Linked DNA regions of Prosthecomicrobium sp. N25. The protein of the gene in region 2 interacts with the protein of the main gene of each other region in a pairwise test. Links are inferred from orthologs where the notes say so. Each region holds a gene or a part of one and is shown on either strand. Other genes may lie near its edges.

Evidence for each region.
Region 1: the proteins of rho (region 2) and nusG interact in binary tests that used the Escherichia coli proteins (3 or more experiments, as listed by UniProt). The link is inferred for Prosthecomicrobium sp. N25 from one-to-one orthologs.
Region 3: the proteins of rho (region 2) and hfq interact in binary tests that used the Escherichia coli proteins (3 or more experiments, as listed by UniProt). The link is inferred for Prosthecomicrobium sp. N25 from one-to-one orthologs.

The regions. Positions count from the first base shown.
Region 1 is NZ_JBBCAT010000004.1:194,451-200,161, forward strand. Bases 1,721-4,530 are described here. They hold nusG (transcription termination/antitermination protein NusG), read left to right. Parts: upstream 1,721-2,765; coding sequence 2,766-3,296; downstream 3,297-4,530. Other genes in these bases: tuf (elongation factor Tu), read left to right, coding at 1,721-2,213; secE (preprotein translocase subunit SecE), read left to right, coding at 2,542-2,742; rplK (50S ribosomal protein L11), read left to right, coding at 3,742-4,188; rplA (50S ribosomal protein L1), read left to right, coding at 4,193-4,530. In the rest of the region: WBG79_RS23080 (hypothetical protein), read right to left, coding at 1-304; WBG79_RS23090 (RidA family protein), read left to right, coding at 567-917; more of tuf, read left to right, coding at 1,023-1,720; more of rplA, read left to right, coding at 4,531-4,894; rplJ (50S ribosomal protein L10), read left to right, coding at 5,342-5,711. UniProt on the Escherichia coli protein: Part of the processive rRNA transcription and antitermination complex (rrnTAC). The complex forms an RNA-chaperone ring around the RNA exit tunnel of RNA polymerase (RNAP).
Region 2 is NZ_JBBCAT010000002.1:174,297-180,175, reverse strand. Bases 1,286-4,263 are described here. They hold rho (transcription termination factor Rho), read right to left. Parts: upstream 3,419-4,263; coding sequence 2,153-3,418; downstream 1,286-2,152. Other genes in these bases: hemJ (protoporphyrinogen oxidase HemJ), read right to left, coding at 3,713-4,252; WBG79_RS15625 (thioredoxin domain-containing protein), read left to right, coding at 1,286-2,047. Also shown: more of WBG79_RS15625, read left to right, coding at 1-1,285; hemE (uroporphyrinogen decarboxylase), read right to left, coding at 4,266-5,303; WBG79_RS15605 (pyruvate, water dikinase regulatory protein), read left to right, coding at 5,723-5,879. UniProt on the Escherichia coli protein: Facilitates transcription termination by a mechanism that involves Rho binding to the nascent RNA, activation of Rho's RNA-dependent ATPase activity, and release of the mRNA from the DNA template.
Region 3 is NZ_JBBCAT010000001.1:3,083,931-3,089,765, forward strand. The notes cover bases 1,115-4,048. They hold hfq (RNA chaperone Hfq), read right to left. Parts: upstream 2,742-4,048; coding sequence 2,487-2,741; downstream 1,115-2,486. Other genes in these bases: hflX (GTPase HflX), read right to left, coding at 1,115-2,394; WBG79_RS14040 (D-amino-acid transaminase), read right to left, coding at 2,928-3,809; ntrX (nitrogen assimilation response regulator NtrX), read right to left, coding at 3,809-4,048. Also shown: mazG (nucleoside triphosphate pyrophosphohydrolase), read left to right, coding at 1-333; WBG79_RS14020 (hypothetical protein), read right to left, coding at 343-552; WBG79_RS14025 (hypothetical protein), read right to left, coding at 679-876; more of hflX, read right to left, coding at 988-1,114; more of ntrX, read right to left, coding at 4,049-5,176; WBG79_RS14050 (sensor histidine kinase NtrY-like), read right to left, coding at 5,203-5,835. UniProt on the Escherichia coli protein: RNA chaperone that binds small regulatory RNA (sRNAs) and mRNAs to facilitate mRNA translational regulation in response to envelope stress, environmental stress and changes in metabolite concentrations.

The DNA.
Region 1 (5,711 bases), on a different replicon or contig from region 2:
CGACGAAATCGATGAACTCAATTTCTTCTGGCGACAAAGGCGGATCTCTCCCGTTTTCTTTCAGATCGTCGTATATGCGCTTGACCCGATGGGCTCGTTTCTTCATGTGCTCCGGATCAAATCTGTAGTGGAAATAGTGGCCCTTCAGCGCAAGTTCGACGGCAACGCAGCAACAGTTCAGGAGTGGCCGGTTTGTCAGCGGCCCATACGGATTCCGCCCATCAAGGATCGAGGCAGCTTGTGAGAACGCCACTGCGTCTCTCAGGAACGTTCGCGGACTGAAATCTTCTGGATCGAGAGGCATTGAGACCCTCGTCTGGCGTGGAGCCACGAGACGGTCGCCCTGCGCGGGCTTCGAAGGGCCGAGCCTCCGAGACACCGCCACGGCCCCGTTGCCAAACCGGCCGGGGTCCATTATCTCCGGGCGTCGCGGCGGGTATAGCTCAATGGTAGAGCAGCAGCCTTCCAAGCTGAATACGCGGGTTCGATTCCCGCTACCCGCTCCAACGTCCCTGCCCGGCGGACGACGGCCGGTCCGGCCTCCCGCCCACCACTCCGGAGCGAAGATGTCCATCACCCGAATCGGCGCCGGCAAGCGCATGAGCAAGGCCGTTATCCACGGCGGTAAGGTCTACTGCGCGGGCTACACGGCCGACCAGACGGCCGGCAAGTCGGTGAAGGAACAGACGGCCGAGATCCTGGCGCAGATCGATTCCGTGCTGGCCGAGGCCGGGACGGACAAGACCCGGATCCTCAAGGCCAACATCTGGCTCACCGATATCGCCACCTTCGCGGAGATGAACGAGGTGTGGGACGCCTGGGTCGTCGCCGGGCAGACGCCGGCGCGCGCGACGGTCGAATCGAAGCTCGCGGCCCCTGGCCTCGACGTGGAGATCATGGTCGAGGCGGCGCTCTGAACGCGCTTGCGCGGCCTCCTGAATTCCCATAAATAGCCGCCGCATCGTCGGCGGCGCGGCTTCGTCTTCGCAAGCCACACCCCTGTAGCGACCGGGAACCTTTCCATGGCCAAAGAGAAATTCAACCGCGACAAGCCGCACTGCAACATCGGCACGATCGGTCACGTCGACCACGGCAAGACGTCGCTGACGGCGGCGATCACGAAGGTGCTGGCGGAGACGGGCGGGGCGACGTTCAAGGCGTACGACCAGATCGACGCGGCGCCGGAAGAGAAGGCGCGCGGCATCACGATCAACACGGCGCATGTCGAGTACCAGACGCAGAACCGGCACTACGCGCATGTGGACTGCCCCGGTCACGCCGACTACGTGAAGAACATGATCACGGGCGCGGCGCAGATGGACGGCGCGATCCTGGTCGTGTCGGCGGCGGACGGCCCGATGCCGCAGACGCGCGAGCACATCCTGCTCGCCCGCCAGGTCGGCGTTCCGGCGATCGTGGTGTTCCTGAACAAGTGCGACATGGTCGACGATCCGGAGCTTCTGGAGCTCGTCGAGCTCGAGGTCCGCGAGCTCCTGTCGTCCTACCAGTTCCCGGGCGACGACATCCCGATCATCAAGGGCTCGGCGACCGAGGCCTTGAACAACGGCGACGCGAAGCTCGGCCATGACGCGATCCTGGAGCTGATGCGGGCGGTGGACGAGTACATCCCGCAGCCGGAGCGTCCGATCGACCAGCCGTTCCTGATGCCGGTCGAGGACGTGTTCACGATCTCGGGCCGCGGCACGGTGGTGACCGGCCGCGTCGAGCGCGGCATCGTGAAGGTCGGCGAGGAAGTCGAGATCGTCGGCATCCGTCCGACGCGCAAGACGACGGTGACGGGCGTCGAGATGTTCCGCAAGCTGCTCGACCAGGGGCAGGCGGGCGACAACATCGGGGCGCTGCTGCGCGGCATCGAGCGCAAGGACGTGGAGCGCGGCCAGGTGCTGTGCAAGCCGGGCTCGGTGACGCCGCACACGAAGTTCGAGGCCGAGGCCTACATCCTGACGAAGGAGGAGGGCGGCCGTCATACGCCGTTCTTCGCCAACTACCGTCCGCAGTTCTACTTCCGGACGACGGACGTGACCGGCATCGTGCAGCTCCCCGAGGGCACCGAGATGGTCATGCCGGGCGACAACGTGAAGCTCGTCGTCGAGCTGATCGTGCCGATCGCCATGGAGGAGAAGCTCCGCTTCGCCATCCGTGAAGGCGGCCGCACGGTGGGCGCCGGCGTCGTCGCCAAGATCCTTGCCTGATCACGGCTAAGGGGTGGCGTGCCGCCCCACAGCGTCCGATCGAATCCTCCGGCGGCGTCTTTCCCGGAAGCCGCCGGAGTGCTAAAGCCGAAGGCGTCGCGCCACGGCGAAGTCGACTGAGCCCAAAGGGGTATAGCTCAGTTGGTAGAGCATCGGTCTCCAAAACCGAGGGTCGGGGGTTCGAGTCCCTCTGCCCCTGCCAGTCGATTTCCCGATGTGTTCCGAATCCCTCTTGTGGTCGGACGCGCGAGGCATTAGGTAGACGGTTCCTTATTGCCGGGCGTGTGGAGGCGAGCCCCTCTGCGCGCCCGCCTGTCGTGAGCGGCGGATGGCGACGAAGACCAATCCCTTCATGTTTCTGCAGCAGGTCCGCGACGAGGTCGCCAAGGTATCTTGGCCGACCCGCAACGAGACCGCCATCACGACCGTCATGGTCTTCGTGATGGCGACCATCGCGGCCATCTTCTTCCTTCTCGCGGACCAGGTCATGGGATGGGGCATCGGCCTCATCCTCGGCTTCGCCCGCTGACCGGCGACGGATCCAAAAAAGACATGGCCAAGCGCTGGTACATCGTGCACGCCTATTCGAACTTCGAGAACAAGGTCGCGGAGTCCATCCGCGAGCGCGCGGGCCAGCAGGGCCTGACGCACCTGTTCGAGCAGATCCTCGTGCCGACCGAGAAGGTGGTCGAGGTGCGCCGGGGCCGGAAGGTGGATGCGGAGCGGAAGTTCTTCCCGGGCTATGTCCTCGTCAAGATGGACCTGACCGACCAGGCCTTCCACCTCATCAAGAACACCCCCAAGGTGACCGGGTTCCTGGGCTCCGACAACAAGCCGATGCCGATCACGGAAGCCGAGGCCATGCGCATCCTGCAGCAGGTGCAGGAGGGCGTGGAGCGTCCGAAGCCGTCGATCACCTTCGAGATCGGCGAGCAGGTGCGCGTGTCGGATGGGCCCTTCGCGTCCTTCAACGGGACCGTCGAGGAGGTCGACGAGGAGCGGGCCCGACTCAAGGTGGCGGTCTCGATCTTCGGCCGCGCGACGCCGGTCGACCTGGAATACGGACAGGTCGAGAAGGTCTGAGGGCTCCGGCCCCGCGGCGCCGCACGGGCCGTGCCATGACGAATTCGGGACGAGGCCGGGCCGTCGCCCTCGCGAGAGGGGACGATCGGGCGCCGCCCCGGGAGCGGGCTGAAAGGTTCGCTCCGCCGGAGCGGTCCGAAAGGCTCGTTCCGCAGAGACCCGCGGAAGCTGGCCCGCGGTTCTCACCCGATCCGGGGTCCGGTTCGTCCGGGCCGCGGGCCGGTCCGGAACGGAACGGCGCCACGGGCGCCCGACCGGATCCGGGCAGCAGGCGCTTCGCCGCCCTTCCTCGGGAGGGCGGCCAGGACGCCGACCCGCGGGGCTCTCGGGCTCCCGGGAGGCGGGGGGTACGACCGATCGTCGCCGGATCGGGAGGCCTGACCGCCGCTCCGACGCCGCCGCCCGACGAGGGACCGGCGGCGACCCCACAGTGGAGAGAGGGACTATGGCGAAGAAGGTCCAGGGCTACATCAAGCTCCAGGTGCCGGCGGGTGCTGCGAACCCGTCGCCGCCGATCGGCCCCGCGCTCGGCCAGCGCGGCCTGAACATCATGATGTTCTGCAAGGAATTCAACGCGAAGACGCAGGAGATCGAGAAGGGCACGCCGTGCCCGGTGCAGATCACCTACTTCACCGACAAGAGCTTCACCTTCGAGATCAAGACTCCGCCGACCGCGTTCTTCATCAAGCGCGCGGCGAAGCTCGACACGAAGAAGAAGCCGGGCACCGGGTCGAAGACCCCGGGCCGCTCCTTCGTCGGCCAGATCACCAAGGCCCAGGTCAAGGAGATCGCCGAGAAGAAGATGAAGGACATGAACGCGACCGACGTCGAGGCGGCCATGCGCATGGTCGAAGGCTCGGCGCAGGCCATGGGCGTCCGAGTGGTGGAGTGAGACGATGAGCAAGCTTCCGAAGCGTACCGCCAAGGCCCGCGAGGGCATTTCGCGCACCAAGCTCTATCGGCTCGAAGACGCCGTGAAGCTCGTCAAGGAGCGCGCCTCTGCGAAGTTCGACGAGACCGTCGAGATCGCCATGAACCTCGGCGTCGACCCGCGCCACGCCGACCAGATGGTCCGCGGCGTCTGCAACCTGCCGAACGGCACGGGCCGGTCGGTCCGGGTTGCGGTCTTCGCCCGCGGCGCCAAGGCCGACGAGGCCCGCGCGGCCGGTGCCGACGTGGTCGGCGCGGAGGACCTGGTGGAGCGGATCAACGGCGGGACGATCGATTTCGACCGCTGCATCGCCACCCCGGACCTGATGCCGCTCGTCGGCCGCCTCGGCAAGGTGCTCGGCCCGCGCGGCCTGATGCCGAACCCGAAGGTCGGCACGGTGACGATGGACGTCACCAAGGCGGTCGGCGACGCCAAGGGCGGCGCGGTCGAGTTCCGCGCCGAGAAGGCGGGCATCGTCCATGCGGGCGTCGGCAAGGCCTCCTTCACGGAGGGCGCGCTGCTCGAGAACATCCGCGCCTTCGCGGAGGCGGTGAACAGGGCCAAGCCGACCGGCGCCAAGGGGACCTACCTGCAGCGCGTGTCGATCTCCTCGACCATGGGCCCGGGCGTCAAGATCGACCCCGGCAGCCTGTCGGCGCAGGCCTGACGAAGACATCCGACCGGGGCGCGCGGCATGCGCATCCAGGCCGGCCGGAACGGCGGGGGCATCGCCCGCGCGGGGTCCGGCAAGCGTTTCCGGCGAGCCCTCGGGTTCGTCGGGAGAGTGGGGCCCGCCCGGGGACCGGAGGCGCAAGCCGCCGGGTCTCGCGTGGGCTCGACCTGTCCGAGACTGCAGGTGCCGGGCGACCGGCCTAAGTCCACTTCGATCGGGTGCGATCCGACGGAGCCTGCATGAGACGGGGAAGAGCGGATTCCCGGAGGCGCGCGCGCTTCCGGCATATCGGTTCGGACCGTTGGTCCTCGGGTCCCGCGAAGGCGACCCGGGGGGACAGGAAGTAAGCGGAGGTTCCGCGCCGGCCTCGAGCCGGGGAGGGGCGTCCACCTTGCAACCCGTCCCCGGGGACCTCTCGGGGGCATACGTAACGAGGCAGTCGTGGATAGAGCGGCAAAGCGCGAACTCGTCTCGACCCTTAACGTCCAGTTCAAGGCAACTGGGTCGTTGGTCGTGGCGAGCTATCAGGGACTGACGGTGGCCGAGATGAACGCCCTGCGCGGGCGCATGCGGGCCGCCGGAGGAACCGTGAAGGTCGCGAAGAACCGCCTCGCCAAGCTGGCTCTTCAAGGCACAGAACTCGAGCCGGTCGCCGGACTCTTCAAGGGTCCGACGGTCATCGTGTCCGCGACCGATCCGGTCGCGGCCCCGAAGGTGGCGACCGAGTTCGCCAAGGCCAACGACAAGTTCGTCATCCTCGGTGGCGGCATGGGCAAGACGGCGCTGAACCCCGACGGGGTCAAGGCGCTGG
Region 2 (5,879 bases):
CGCCCCCCGCAATCTCCTCGACCAAGCGCAGAGCCCCTACCTCAGGCAACACGCCGGCAATCCGGTCCACTGGCGCCCGTGGGGGCCGGAGGCGCTGGCGGAGGCGCGGGAGACCGGACGACCCATTCTCCTCTCCGTCGGCTACGCGGCATGCCACTGGTGCCACGTCATGGCGCACGAGTCCTTCGAGGATCCGGCCGTCGCCGACGTCATGAACCGGTTGTTCGTGAACATCAAGGTCGATCGCGAGGAGCGCCCCGACGTCGACCAGATCTACATGGCCGCGCTGCACGCGCTCGGGCAGCAGGGCGGCTGGCCCCTCACCATGTTCCTGACGCCGGACGGCGGTCCGGTCTGGGGCGGCACCTACTTCCCCAAGGAGGCCCGCTACGGGCGGCCCGGCTTCATCCAGGTCATGCAGGAGGTCGCCCGCGTCTTCCGCGAGGAGCCCGACAGGGTGGAGGCGAACCGGACGGCTCTCACCGCCGCCATCGAGGCGCGGGCGCGCTCGGGCGTGGCCCTCCACCGCGGCCTGCTCGACGAGGCCGGCGCCCGCCTCCTCGGCCTGATGGACCCGGTCACCGGCGGCACCCGGGGTGCGCCCAAGTTCCCGCAGGCCGCCTTGCTCGACCTCCTCTGGCGCGCCGGCCATCGGACCGGGGACTCCAAGCCGATCGACCAAGTCCTTCTGACCCTGCGCCAACTCTGCCAGGGCGGCATCTACGACCACCTCGGCGGAGGTTTCGCGCGATACGCCGTCGACGACCGGTGGCTGGTCCCCCATTTCGAAAAGATGCTCTACGACAACGCCCAGCTCGTCGACCTCCTCACCGTCGCCTGGTGTCGGACCGGGGATCCCTTGTTCCGGATCCGAATCGAAGAGACGGTCGGATGGCTCGAGCGGGAGATGCTCACCCCCGAAGGCGCCTTCGCGTCCAGCCTGGACGCCGATTCGGAAGGCGAAGAGGGCCGGTTCTACGTCTGGACGGAGGCCGAGATCGACGCGGTGCTCGGCCCGGAGGCTCCCCTGTTCAAGGCCGTCTACGACGTCACGCCCGCCGGCAACTGGGAAGGAAAGGTGATCCTCAACCGCCTCGGCGCCCTCGAACGTCGCGGGGCCGAAGAGGAGGCCCGCCTCGCCGCAGCCCACGAACTCCTGCTCCGACGCCGCGCCGACCGCATTCGCCCGGGGCTCGACGACAAGGTTCTGGCAGACTGGAACGGTCTCGCCATCGCGGCGCTGGCACGGGCCGCCGCGGTGTTGGACCGCCCCGACTGGCTTGACCTCGCCAAGCGCTGCTACGCGTTCGTCACCGGTACGATGACGCGGCAGGATCGCCTCGGCCACAGCTGGCGCGGCGGACAGCTGATCTTCCCGGGCCTTTCCAGCGACCACGCCGCTCTGACTTCCGCCTCCCTGGCGCTGTTCGCGGCGACCACCGAGCCCGCCTACCTCACCGATGCGGTCGGCTTCGCGGAAGCTCTCCATGCCCACCACTGGGACGACAGGACCGGCGGCTACTTCCTGACCGCCGACGACGCCGAGGCGTTGATCACGCGACCCAAGTCCCCCCTCGACGAGGCGACTCCGAACCCGAACGGCCTCATGGCCGAGTGCCTCGTGCGCCTGTGGATCCTGACCGGCGAGGACCGCTACCGCGAGCGGGCGGATCGTCTCCTGACGGCCTTCTCGGGGGACATCCTGGCCAACGTCTATGGCACGGCCTCGCTGCTGAATGCCCTGGACACCCGTCTCGAGCCGATCGAGGCCGTGCTGATCGCACCGGAAGCTACGGACCCCCGTGCGCTCCTGCGGGTGATCGCCGGTGCAGCGGACCGGCGCGTCGTCGCCCTGCCGCTGCGCTCGACGGCCGGTCTGCCGGCCGACCATCCGGCCCAGGGTCGCGAGGCGCTCGAGGGCCGGGCCACCGTCTATGTGTGCAGGGCCAACGCCTGTTCGCTGCCGACCACCGACCCGGACCGGCTCCAGGCTCTTCTGTCCGCCGTGCCGGTCGTGGCGCCCGACAGGGCCGCATCGCCGGGCTGAGGAGCAGGGCTCCTCTCCAAATGGACGAAACCCGGCCGGGACCGGGTTTCGTTGCATCTCCGAATCGATCAGTGTTCCACGTGAATCGCGTGGGGCCCGAGCGCCTCAGGTGTTCATGGAATCGAAGAAATCCGCGTTCGTCTTGGTCTGCCGCAGCTTGTCGAGCAAGAACTCGATCGCGTCGACAGTGCCCATCGGCGTGAGGATGCGCCGCAGCACGTAGGTCTTCTTGAGCACGTCGGAGGGCACGAGGAGCTCCTCCTTGCGGGTGCCCGACCGCGTGATGTCCATCGACGGGAAGGTGCGCTTGTCGGCCACCTTGCGGTCGAGGATGAGCTCCGAGTTGCCGGTGCCCTTGAACTCCTCGAAGATCACCTCGTCCATGCGGCTGCCCGTGTCGATCAGCGCCGTCGCGATGATGGTCAGCGAGCCGCCCTCCTCGATGTTCCGGGCCGCACCGAAGAAGCGCTTCGGCCTCTGCAGCGCATTGGCGTCCACGCCGCCCGTGAGCACCTTGCCGGAGGAGGGCACGACCGTGTTGTAGGCGCGCCCGAGTCGCGTGATGGAATCGAGCAGGATGATCACGTCGCGCCCATGCTCGACCAGCCGCTTGGCCTTCTCGATCACCATCTCGGCGACCTGCACGTGGCGGATGGCCGGCTCGTCGAAGGTCGAGGAGACGACCTCGCCCTTCACGGTGCGCTGCATGTCGGTCACTTCCTCGGGCCGCTCGTCGATGAGCAGCACGATGAGGTAACACTCCGGGTGGTTGGTCGTGATCGATCGCGCGATGTTCTGCAGGAGCACCGTCTTGCCGGTGCGCGGCGGCGCCACGATGAGGGCGCGCTGTCCCTTGCCGAGGGGTGCCACGATGTCGATCACCCGCGCCGACATGTCCTTCGAGATCGGCTCGTCGAGCTCCATCTTGAAGCGCTCGTCCGGATAGAGCGGCGTCAGGTTGTCGAAGTGGACCTTGTGACGCGCCTTGTCGGGATCCTCGAAGTTGATCGTGTTGACCTTCAGGAGCGCGAAGTAGCGCTCGCCTTCCTTCGGACTGCGGATATGCCCTTCGACCGTATCGCCGGTCCTGAGCGAGAAGCGGCGGATCTGGGAGGGCGAGACGTAGATGTCGTCCGGACCGGGCAGGTAGTTCGCATCGGGGGACCGCAGGAACCCGAACCCGTCCTGCAGCACTTCGACGACGCCCTCGCCGATGATCTCCACGTCCTGCGCCGCGAGCTGCTTCAGAATGGCGAACATCAGCTCCTGCTTGCGCATCGTGCTGGCGTTCTCCACCTCCAGCTCCTCCGCGAAGGCGAGCAGTTCGGTGGGCGATTTCGACTTGAGGTCCTGGAGTTTCAACTGCTGCATAGGCGGGGGTTCTTTCGGCAGGGCCGTCCTGAAGCGAGGCCGATCGGCGAGAGTTCCGATACGGGGGGACAGGGATCGGAACGGGACGGTGGGGAACGAGAGAAACGGAGCGCGCGCTCGGAACATCTGTTCCGGTGGCGTCGGGCCGGCGACCGATGGGTGCCGCCCGACCGTCTCTCGGGAAGTGCGAGGCGCGGGGAATTTAGTCGCGCCGGAGGATTCGAACAAGCCCCCCGCCGAAGTTTCAGTGCCCCTGCCCGGCGGGACGCGTTCACGCACCACACGAGCATCGGCTCAGAAGGGCTTGACGACCACGAGGATCACGATCCCGATCATCAGCACTGCCGGAATCTCGTTGATCATGCGCCAGTGGCGCTCGGAGACGGTGTTGCGATCCTCGGCGAACTTGCGGACGGCCGCCGAGAAGTAGCCGTGCGCGCCCGACAGCAGCAGGACCAGCAGCAGCTTGCCGTGGAACCAGCCGGACTTCAGCCAGGCACCGTTCCAGGCGATCCAGATCCCCGACACCCAGGCGAGCGTCATCGCCGGATTGACGATGATGCGCAGAAGGCGGCGCTCCATGCCCTTGAGCAACTGCGATTCGGGCGAGCCGACCGCCACGCCGCAATGGTTCACGAAGAGCCGCGGCAGATATAGCATCCCGGCCATCCAGGAGATGATGGCGATCACGTGCAGCGCCTTGACCCAGTCGTAGGCCCCGGTGGGCGCGACCCAGGCCAGGGCACCGAAGAGCGCCACGGTGATGACCAGCGCCACCATGGCCCTGAGCCCCGGATTGGCCTTGCCGGCCGTCGTCTCGTCCCGAACGGTCATGGCAGGCCGCCCCTCAGCGCCGCGCCGCGCGGACGCGCTCGACGAGCCGTCCGACCGTCTCCGGATCGGCGTCCGGCGTGATTCCGTGCCCGAGGTTGAAGATCAGCCGTCCCTGTCCGAGCTCGGCGAGGATCCGGTCGATGCCCTCCTCCATCGGCCGACCGCCGAGGATCACGCGGAGCGGGTCGAGGTTGCCCTGCACCGCCGTCCGGGGCTGGAGGCGATCCCGTGCGTACGAGAGGGGGACCGTCCAGTCGAGCCCGACCGCGTCCACGCCCGTGCGGCTCACGTAGTCCTCCAGCATGGCCCCGGCCCCCTTCGGGAAGCCGATCACCCGCGCCTCGGGCTTGAGGGCCCTGAGCCCCTCAACGATCCGCCGGTTCGGCTCGACCACCCAGCGGCCGAACTCCAGATCGTCCAGCACGCCCGCCCAGCTGTCGAAGATCTGTACCGCGTCCGCGCCGGCCTCGATCTGCCGGGCCAGGTAGCGCACCGAAGCCTCCACCAGGAGATCCATCAGCCGTTGGAAGCCCTCAGGATCGCTCAGCGCGGCCCGCCGGGCGGGTCCCTGGTCGGGCGTGCCCCGTCCCGCGATCATGTAGGTGGCGACCGTCCACGGGGCCCCGCAGAAGCCGAGAAGCGTGGTCTCGGCCGGCAGCTTCGCCCGGATGGACGCGACCGCCTCGAAAACCGGCGCCAGGTGCGCGTCGATGCGGGAAGGATCCAGCCGTCCCACCTCGTCGAGCCGGATCGGATCGAGAAGCGGTCCCTCGCCTTCGGCGAAGCGCACCGGCTGCCCGAGCGCATCCGGCATCACCAGGATGTCGGAGAACAGGATGGCCGCATCGAAGCCGTAGCGCCGGATCGGCTGCAGGGTGACCTCGGTCGCCAGCCGCGGGTTGTAGCAGAGGTCCAGGAACCCGCCCGCCTCCGCCCGCGTTGCCCTGTACTCCGGCAGATAGCGGCCCGCCTGCCGCATGATCCAGATCGGCGGCGGGAAGACGCTCTCCCCCTCGATCACCGCCAGGAGCTTCCGGCCTTCCCTCGCCATCGGGCACGTCCCTCGTCCCTTCTCGTCCCTAAAGATTTCTCTTCGAGAAGAGATCTGTTGTTGAGTCTGGCCCGTGGATTACCGGGATCGGCGGCTCTCCACAATGACTCACGTGAAACTCGACGCCCTCCGGCGCGGACGGCCGACGCGGCCCCCTGTTTTCCCGAGCGTCGGCGTTAACCATTCATTTACCTTTCTTACCAGACCGTTAACGCCGCCGCGCCGCGACTCCCCCCTGTGGAGAAGGAGTCGACCACCTCTGCGAGTCCGACGGGGTCGGGCCGACTCCGGAGAAACCCGTATTTTCGTCCCCAGCCCACCGCCCTGTTGATCGCCGCTGGCCGACCGGTATGACTGGACGGGCGAGGCCGGTCGGCGGCCCTTTGCCCACCGACCCGCCGCGCGCTGGGGACAAGTCCGTGCAGAACGCGCCCAACTACTTCCATCTCCATCTGGTTTCCGATTCCACCGGCGAGACGCTCATCACCGTCGCGCGCGCCGCCGCGGCGCAATACGAGGCGATCGAGCCGATCGAGCACGTCCATCCCCTCGTCCGCAGCGACCGGCAGCTCGACA
Region 3 (5,835 bases), on a different replicon or contig from region 2:
GCCGGCACCGTCGGCTTCGACTGGAACGACCCCAAGGCCGTGCTCGCCAAGATCCGCGAGGAGCTCGACGAGATCGAGGCCGAGATCGACCGCGCGCCGCCCGATCCCGAAGCCCGGCGGGACGAACTCGGCGACGTGCTCTTCGCGGTCGCCAACCTGGCGCGCCACCTGGCGCTCGACCCGGAAGGAGCGCTCCGGCAGGCGAACGAGAAATTCCGCCGCCGCTTCGCCCATATCGAGCGCCGCCTCGCCGAGACGGGGCGCGCGCCCGCGCAAGCGAGTCTCGAGGAAATGGAGACGATCTGGCAGGAGGCGAAGACGGCCGCGCGGTGAGGCCCGCGGTCAGGCGGTCCCGCCCTGGATGCGGCGGGCGACCATCACCGACAGGGGCAGCGCCCCCAGGTAGCCGAGGATGCCCGCCGCCGGCACGGCCTTCATGGCCGCCCCTTCGAGACCGGGGGTGACGAGAACGGCGGTGACGGCCATTCCGGCGAGCGTCGTGCCGAGCATGATCCAGACGAGGATCGCGACCTTGAAGATGGCTCTGTCCATCCTCCGCGCCCGGCGAAAGGCCGGAGCGCGTCGGTACCCCTCGAACCGATCGAGCGGAGCCTCGTCCGCTGCCGAAGGGGAAGCCTTGATGGAGATCCAGCTGGTTCGGTTTATTTCACCTGATGCCTATGTTTGCGGCCGCCCAACCCACCGGGCCAGCGCGACGGCGAGCGGGAAGCCGATCAGGTAGGCGACGAAGGTGGCCGACCGGATGGCCTCCTGGTCGATGCGGTCGAGCGCGGGCGTGATCATGATCGCTGCGACGGACAGCCCGGCCATGGCGGTCCCGAGCAAGAGCCAAAGAATAATCGTGAAACGCGGCATCGGTACGATCCAGTGTTGAAGGGTGGGAAACCGCCCGTTCAAACGAACGTATATTCATTTATCTCTATCAATTGCATACAACATAATACTTACTCTCAAGTTCCGTCCATTTCAAGACTTTTTCCTCCCGCCCCGGCGATCGCCGGCAACCAGAAATCGGCCCGCCCGCCTGCGAAAAAGCGCGAGGTTCTTTTCGGGCACACGCGCGGTCAGCGCGACCCCCGCCTCTCCGTCCGTGCGGTCGAGCACCTCGGCCGAGCGGTAGAGCCAGGCGAGCAGCGCCCCGTCGGCGGGCGGCACGAGCAGCTGGAAAACGGCCCGGTCGCGATTGAGGCGCTTTTCGATGACGTCCAGAAGACGGTCGACGCCCTCGCCGGTGACGGCCGAGAGCGGCAGGCGCACCGGTCCGTCGCCCGCTTCCGCAGGCGTGTCCGCCAGCAGCCGCGCCCGGTGGTCGGGGTCCAGCAGGTCGATCTTGTTCAAGACCTCGATCATCCTCTGCGGGTCCCTCGGGTCCAGCCCGAGCACGCGGAGCACGTCCTCCACGTCGCGGGCCTGTGCCAGAGTGTCCTCGTGCGCGACGTCCCGTACATGCACGATCAGGTCAGCCTCGATCACTTCTTCGAGGGTCGCCCGGAACGCCGCCACCAGGTGCGTCGGCAGATCGGAGACGAAGCCGACCGTGTCCGACAGGATGATCTCGCCGCCGTGCGGCAGCCGAACGCGCCGAAGCGTGGGGTCGAGCGTGGCGAAGAGCAGGTTCTGGGCGAAGACGTCGCTGGCGGTCAGCCGGTTGAACAGGGTCGACTTGCCGGCATTCGTATAGCCGACGAGCGCAATAACCGGATGCGGCACCTTCTTGCGCGTCTTCCGGTGCAGCGCGCGCGTGCGGCTGACCGACTCCAGCTCCGTCTCGAGCTTGGCGATCCGTTCGGTGATGATCCGGCGGTCCGCCTCGATCTGGGTCTCGCCGGGCCCGCCCAGGAAGCCGAAGCCGCCGCGCTGGCGCTCGAGATGGGTCCAGGAGCGGACGAGGCGGCTCTTCTGGTAGTTGAGGTGGGCGAGTTCCACCTGCAGCCGGCCCTCGCGCGTCCGCGCCCGGGCCCCGAAGATCTCCAGAATCAGGCCCGTGCGGTCGAGCACCTTCGCGTTCCAGGCGCGTTCCAGGTTGCGTTGCTGGATCGGCGAGAGCGGATGGTCGACGACGACGAGCTTCGCCTCGTGCCCCTCGACCGCGGCCTTGATCTCCTCGACCTTGCCCTGCCCGAGGAGCGTCGCCGGCCGCAAGGCGGACAGACGCACCACGGGACTCTCGACCACGTCGAGGTCGATCGCCGCCGCTAGTCCCACCGCCTCCTGGCGTCGGGCCTCCGATGACCGCCGCGACCGCGACGTTTCGCCGCTCTCCGCGTCCCGCGCCTCGCGCTGATCCGTCCGGATCGGAACGACAACGATGGTCCGGGTTCGCGCCGCCGTCCGATCGACGCTCTTGCGCGCCGGCCGAGGGCTCGGCGGCACGCTTTCACCGTCGACAGGACCGTTTTTCGACGCGTCGCCGCCGCCCGCCCCTTGTCCGGAGCGACCGGTGCCCTTCCCTGATCCTCTCGACGTCAATCGCTCACCCGGTTTCCGGACTCGTCGGGTTCGAACAGCTGCAGGGGCGCCCCGGGCATCACCGTGGAGATCGCGTGCTTGTAGACGAGCTGGGAATGCCCGTCGCGCCGGAGCAGAACACAGAAGTTATCGAACCATGTGACGACACCCTGGAGTTTAACGCCGTTCACGAGGAAGATCGTGACGGGTGTCTTGTTCTTCCTCACATAGTTGAGGAACGTATCCTGGAGGTTCTGTGCGCGGTCCGCCATCTTTTTTTCGACCTTATATTCTGATGTATTCGTGGTCGCGAATGTAATTTACCGTCGCATCGAGCCGGCCTAGCCTTGAACGGCTGCCCAGATCGGGTTGCACGCTTTTCATATTAAGGGCAGGAAGCGCCATTCGTCCAGAACAAGTCGGACCGCAAGGTTTTTCGCGCCCGCGCGGTAAGGCATTCAGGCGCCGACGCTTTCGCGCCCGCTCCCGATCTCGGCGTGATCGTGGAAGATCTGCCGCAGGCGCGCGGCGACGGATCCGGGCGCTCCGTTGGCGACCGGCGCGCCGTCGATCCTGACGACCGGCATGACGATCTGGGTGGCCGCGGTCACGAAGGCCTCCCGCGCCGACAGCGCCTCCTCCACCGTGAACGGCCGCTCCTCGACCCGCAGCCCCTCCGCCGCCGCCGCGGCGAGCACGACGGTGCGCGTCACCCCGCGCAGGATCCGGCTGTCCGCCTGCCGCGTGACCAGGGCCCCGTCGGCCGTGACAATCCAGGCGTTGGTGGACCCGCCCTCGGTGACGAACCCGTCCTGGTCGACGAACCAGGCCTCCCGGGCCCCCGCCTCGCGCGCCTTCTGCTTGGCCAGCACGTTCGGGAGCAGTCCGATCGACTTGATGTCCGCCCGCGCCCAGCGGATCTCCGGCACGGTGACGACCGCGATGCCCTCCTCGGCAAGCTGCGCGCCCCGTGCCCGATCGAGCGACTTCGCCGTCACCACCAGCGCCGGCTTTACCGCCGGGACGGGGAAGAAGTGGTCGCGCCGCGCCACCCCCCGCGTCACCTGGGCGTACACGATCCCGTCGGTCACGCGGTTGCGCCGCACCACCTCGCGCAGCACCGTCCCGAGCGCTTTGCGCGACATCGGCATGGCGATCGCCAGTTCGCGCAGGGACCGCTCCAGCCGGTCGAGATGCAGCCGCTCGTCCACGAGCCGCCCGCCTCTGACCTCGCAGACCTCGTAGACGCCGTCGGCGAACTGGTAGCCACGGTCCTCGATGTGCACGCTGGCGTCGCGGTGCGGCACGTAGCGGCCGTTCACGTAGGCGATGCGGCTCATCAGTTGACCCCGAGCGATTTGAGCTTGCGGTGGAGCGCGGAGCGCTCCATGCCGACGAATTCGGCGGTGCGCGAGATGTTGCCGCCGAAGCGGTTGATCTGCGCCACGAGATACTCGCGCTCGAAGATCTCGCGGGCGTCGCGTAGCGGCAGCGACATCAGGTGCTCGCCGCCGGTGGAGTTCGGCAGCGCGGGCAGCATGGCGCCGATCTCGGAGGGCAGGAGGTCCGCCGTGATGACGGCCTCCGCGTCGCCGCGGGTCAGGATCAGCAGGCGCTCCACGTTGTTGCGGAGCTGCCGGATGTTGCCCGGCCAGTCGTGGGCCTGCAGGACCGCCATGGCGTCCTCGCCGATCCGCCGGACCGGCAGCCCGGAAGCGCGCGAGATATGCTCCATGAAGTGGGTCACCAGGGCCGGGATGTCGTCGCGCCGCTCGGCGAGCGCCGGGACGCGCAGCGGCACGACGGCGAGCCTGTGGAAGAGATCCTCGCGGAAGTGACCCTCCTGGATCTCCCGCGGCAGGTCGCGGGCGGTGGAGGAGAGGATCCGGACGTCGACCTGCACCTTGGTGGAGCCGCCCACCCGCGAGAAGGACTGTTCGACGAGCACCCGCAGGATCTTGTTCTGCGTCTCGCGCGGCATGTCCGCCACCTCGTCGAGGTAGAGGGTCCCGCCATGGGCCTCCTCGAGCGCCCCGACCTTGCGGCCCCTGCCCTCGCTCGGCTCGGTCCCGAACAGCTCGATTTCCATCCGCTCCGGCGTGATCGTGGCGGCGTTCACGGCCACGAAGGGACCGGCGGCGCGCAGCGAATTCTGGTGGATGAGGCGGGCGACCAGTTCCTTGCCGGCGCCCGACGGGCCGGAGATCATGATGCGGCTGTTGGTGGGGCCGACCCGCTCGATCTGCTGGCGGAGCTGGTTCATGATCGTCGAGCCGCCGACGAGCGCGGAGGTCTCGCCGGAACGGGCCCGGAGCTCCTTGTTCTCCCGGCGCAGCTTGGAGGCCTCGAGGGCGCGCTCGGCGACGAGCACCAGCCGGTCCGCCTTGAACGGCTTCTCGATGTAGTCGTAGGCCCCGCGCTTGATGGCCGAGACGGCCGTCTCGATGTTGCCGTGGCCGGAGATGACCACCACCGGCAGGTCCGGATGCTGCTCGCGGATGATGTCCAGGACCGCGAGGCCGTCCAGCTTCGATCCCATCAGCCAGATGTCGAGGAAGACCAGCGACGGCCGGCGCTTCTCGATGGCTGAGAGCGCCTCGTCGCTGTTGCCGGCGGTGCGTGTGCCGTGCCCCTCGTCCTCCAGGATGCCCGAAACGAGCTCCCGGATGTCGGCCTCGTCGTCGACGATGAGGATGTCGGATGCCATGTCGTCCGTTCCGTTCTCGGTTGTCGTCAGCCGGAGGCCGCTGCGGCCACCCCCGCGCCGGGCGCCGGCCCGCCGCGACGGCCGCCCGCCTCGCCGGGCGCGGAGTCCGTTGCCGTCTCGGAAACCGGCAGGACCAAGCGCATCATGGCGCCGTGCCCTCCGGTCGCCACGGCGGGGGCGTCGAGCAGCTCGATGCGTCCGCCGTGCTCTTCCAGGATCTTGCGCGTGATGGCGAGGCCGAGGCCCGTGCCCTTCTCGCGCGTCGTCACGTAGGGCTCGAGCAGTCGGTGCCGGTTCTCCCGCGGGAAGCCGATGCCGTTGTCGATCACGTCGATCACGATCTCCTCGCCCACCCGCCGGGCCTCGACCTCCACCCGCCCCTTCTCGGGCGGCCGCCCCTCGACCGGCTCGACCGCCGCGATCGCCTCGGCGGCGTTCTTAACGACGTTGGTGAAAACCTGGGAGAGCAGCCGGTGGTCGTAGCGGCCGATGATGGGCGCGTCGGGAAGGCGCGTCACGAACTCGATCTCGGGATTGCTCACGCCGATCAGGAAGACGGATTCGCGCAGCGACTCCAGGAGGTTGCCCTTCTCCTTCTGGGGCTTCGGCATGCGCGCGAAGGACGAGAACTCGTTGACCATCCGCTCGATGTCGCCGAC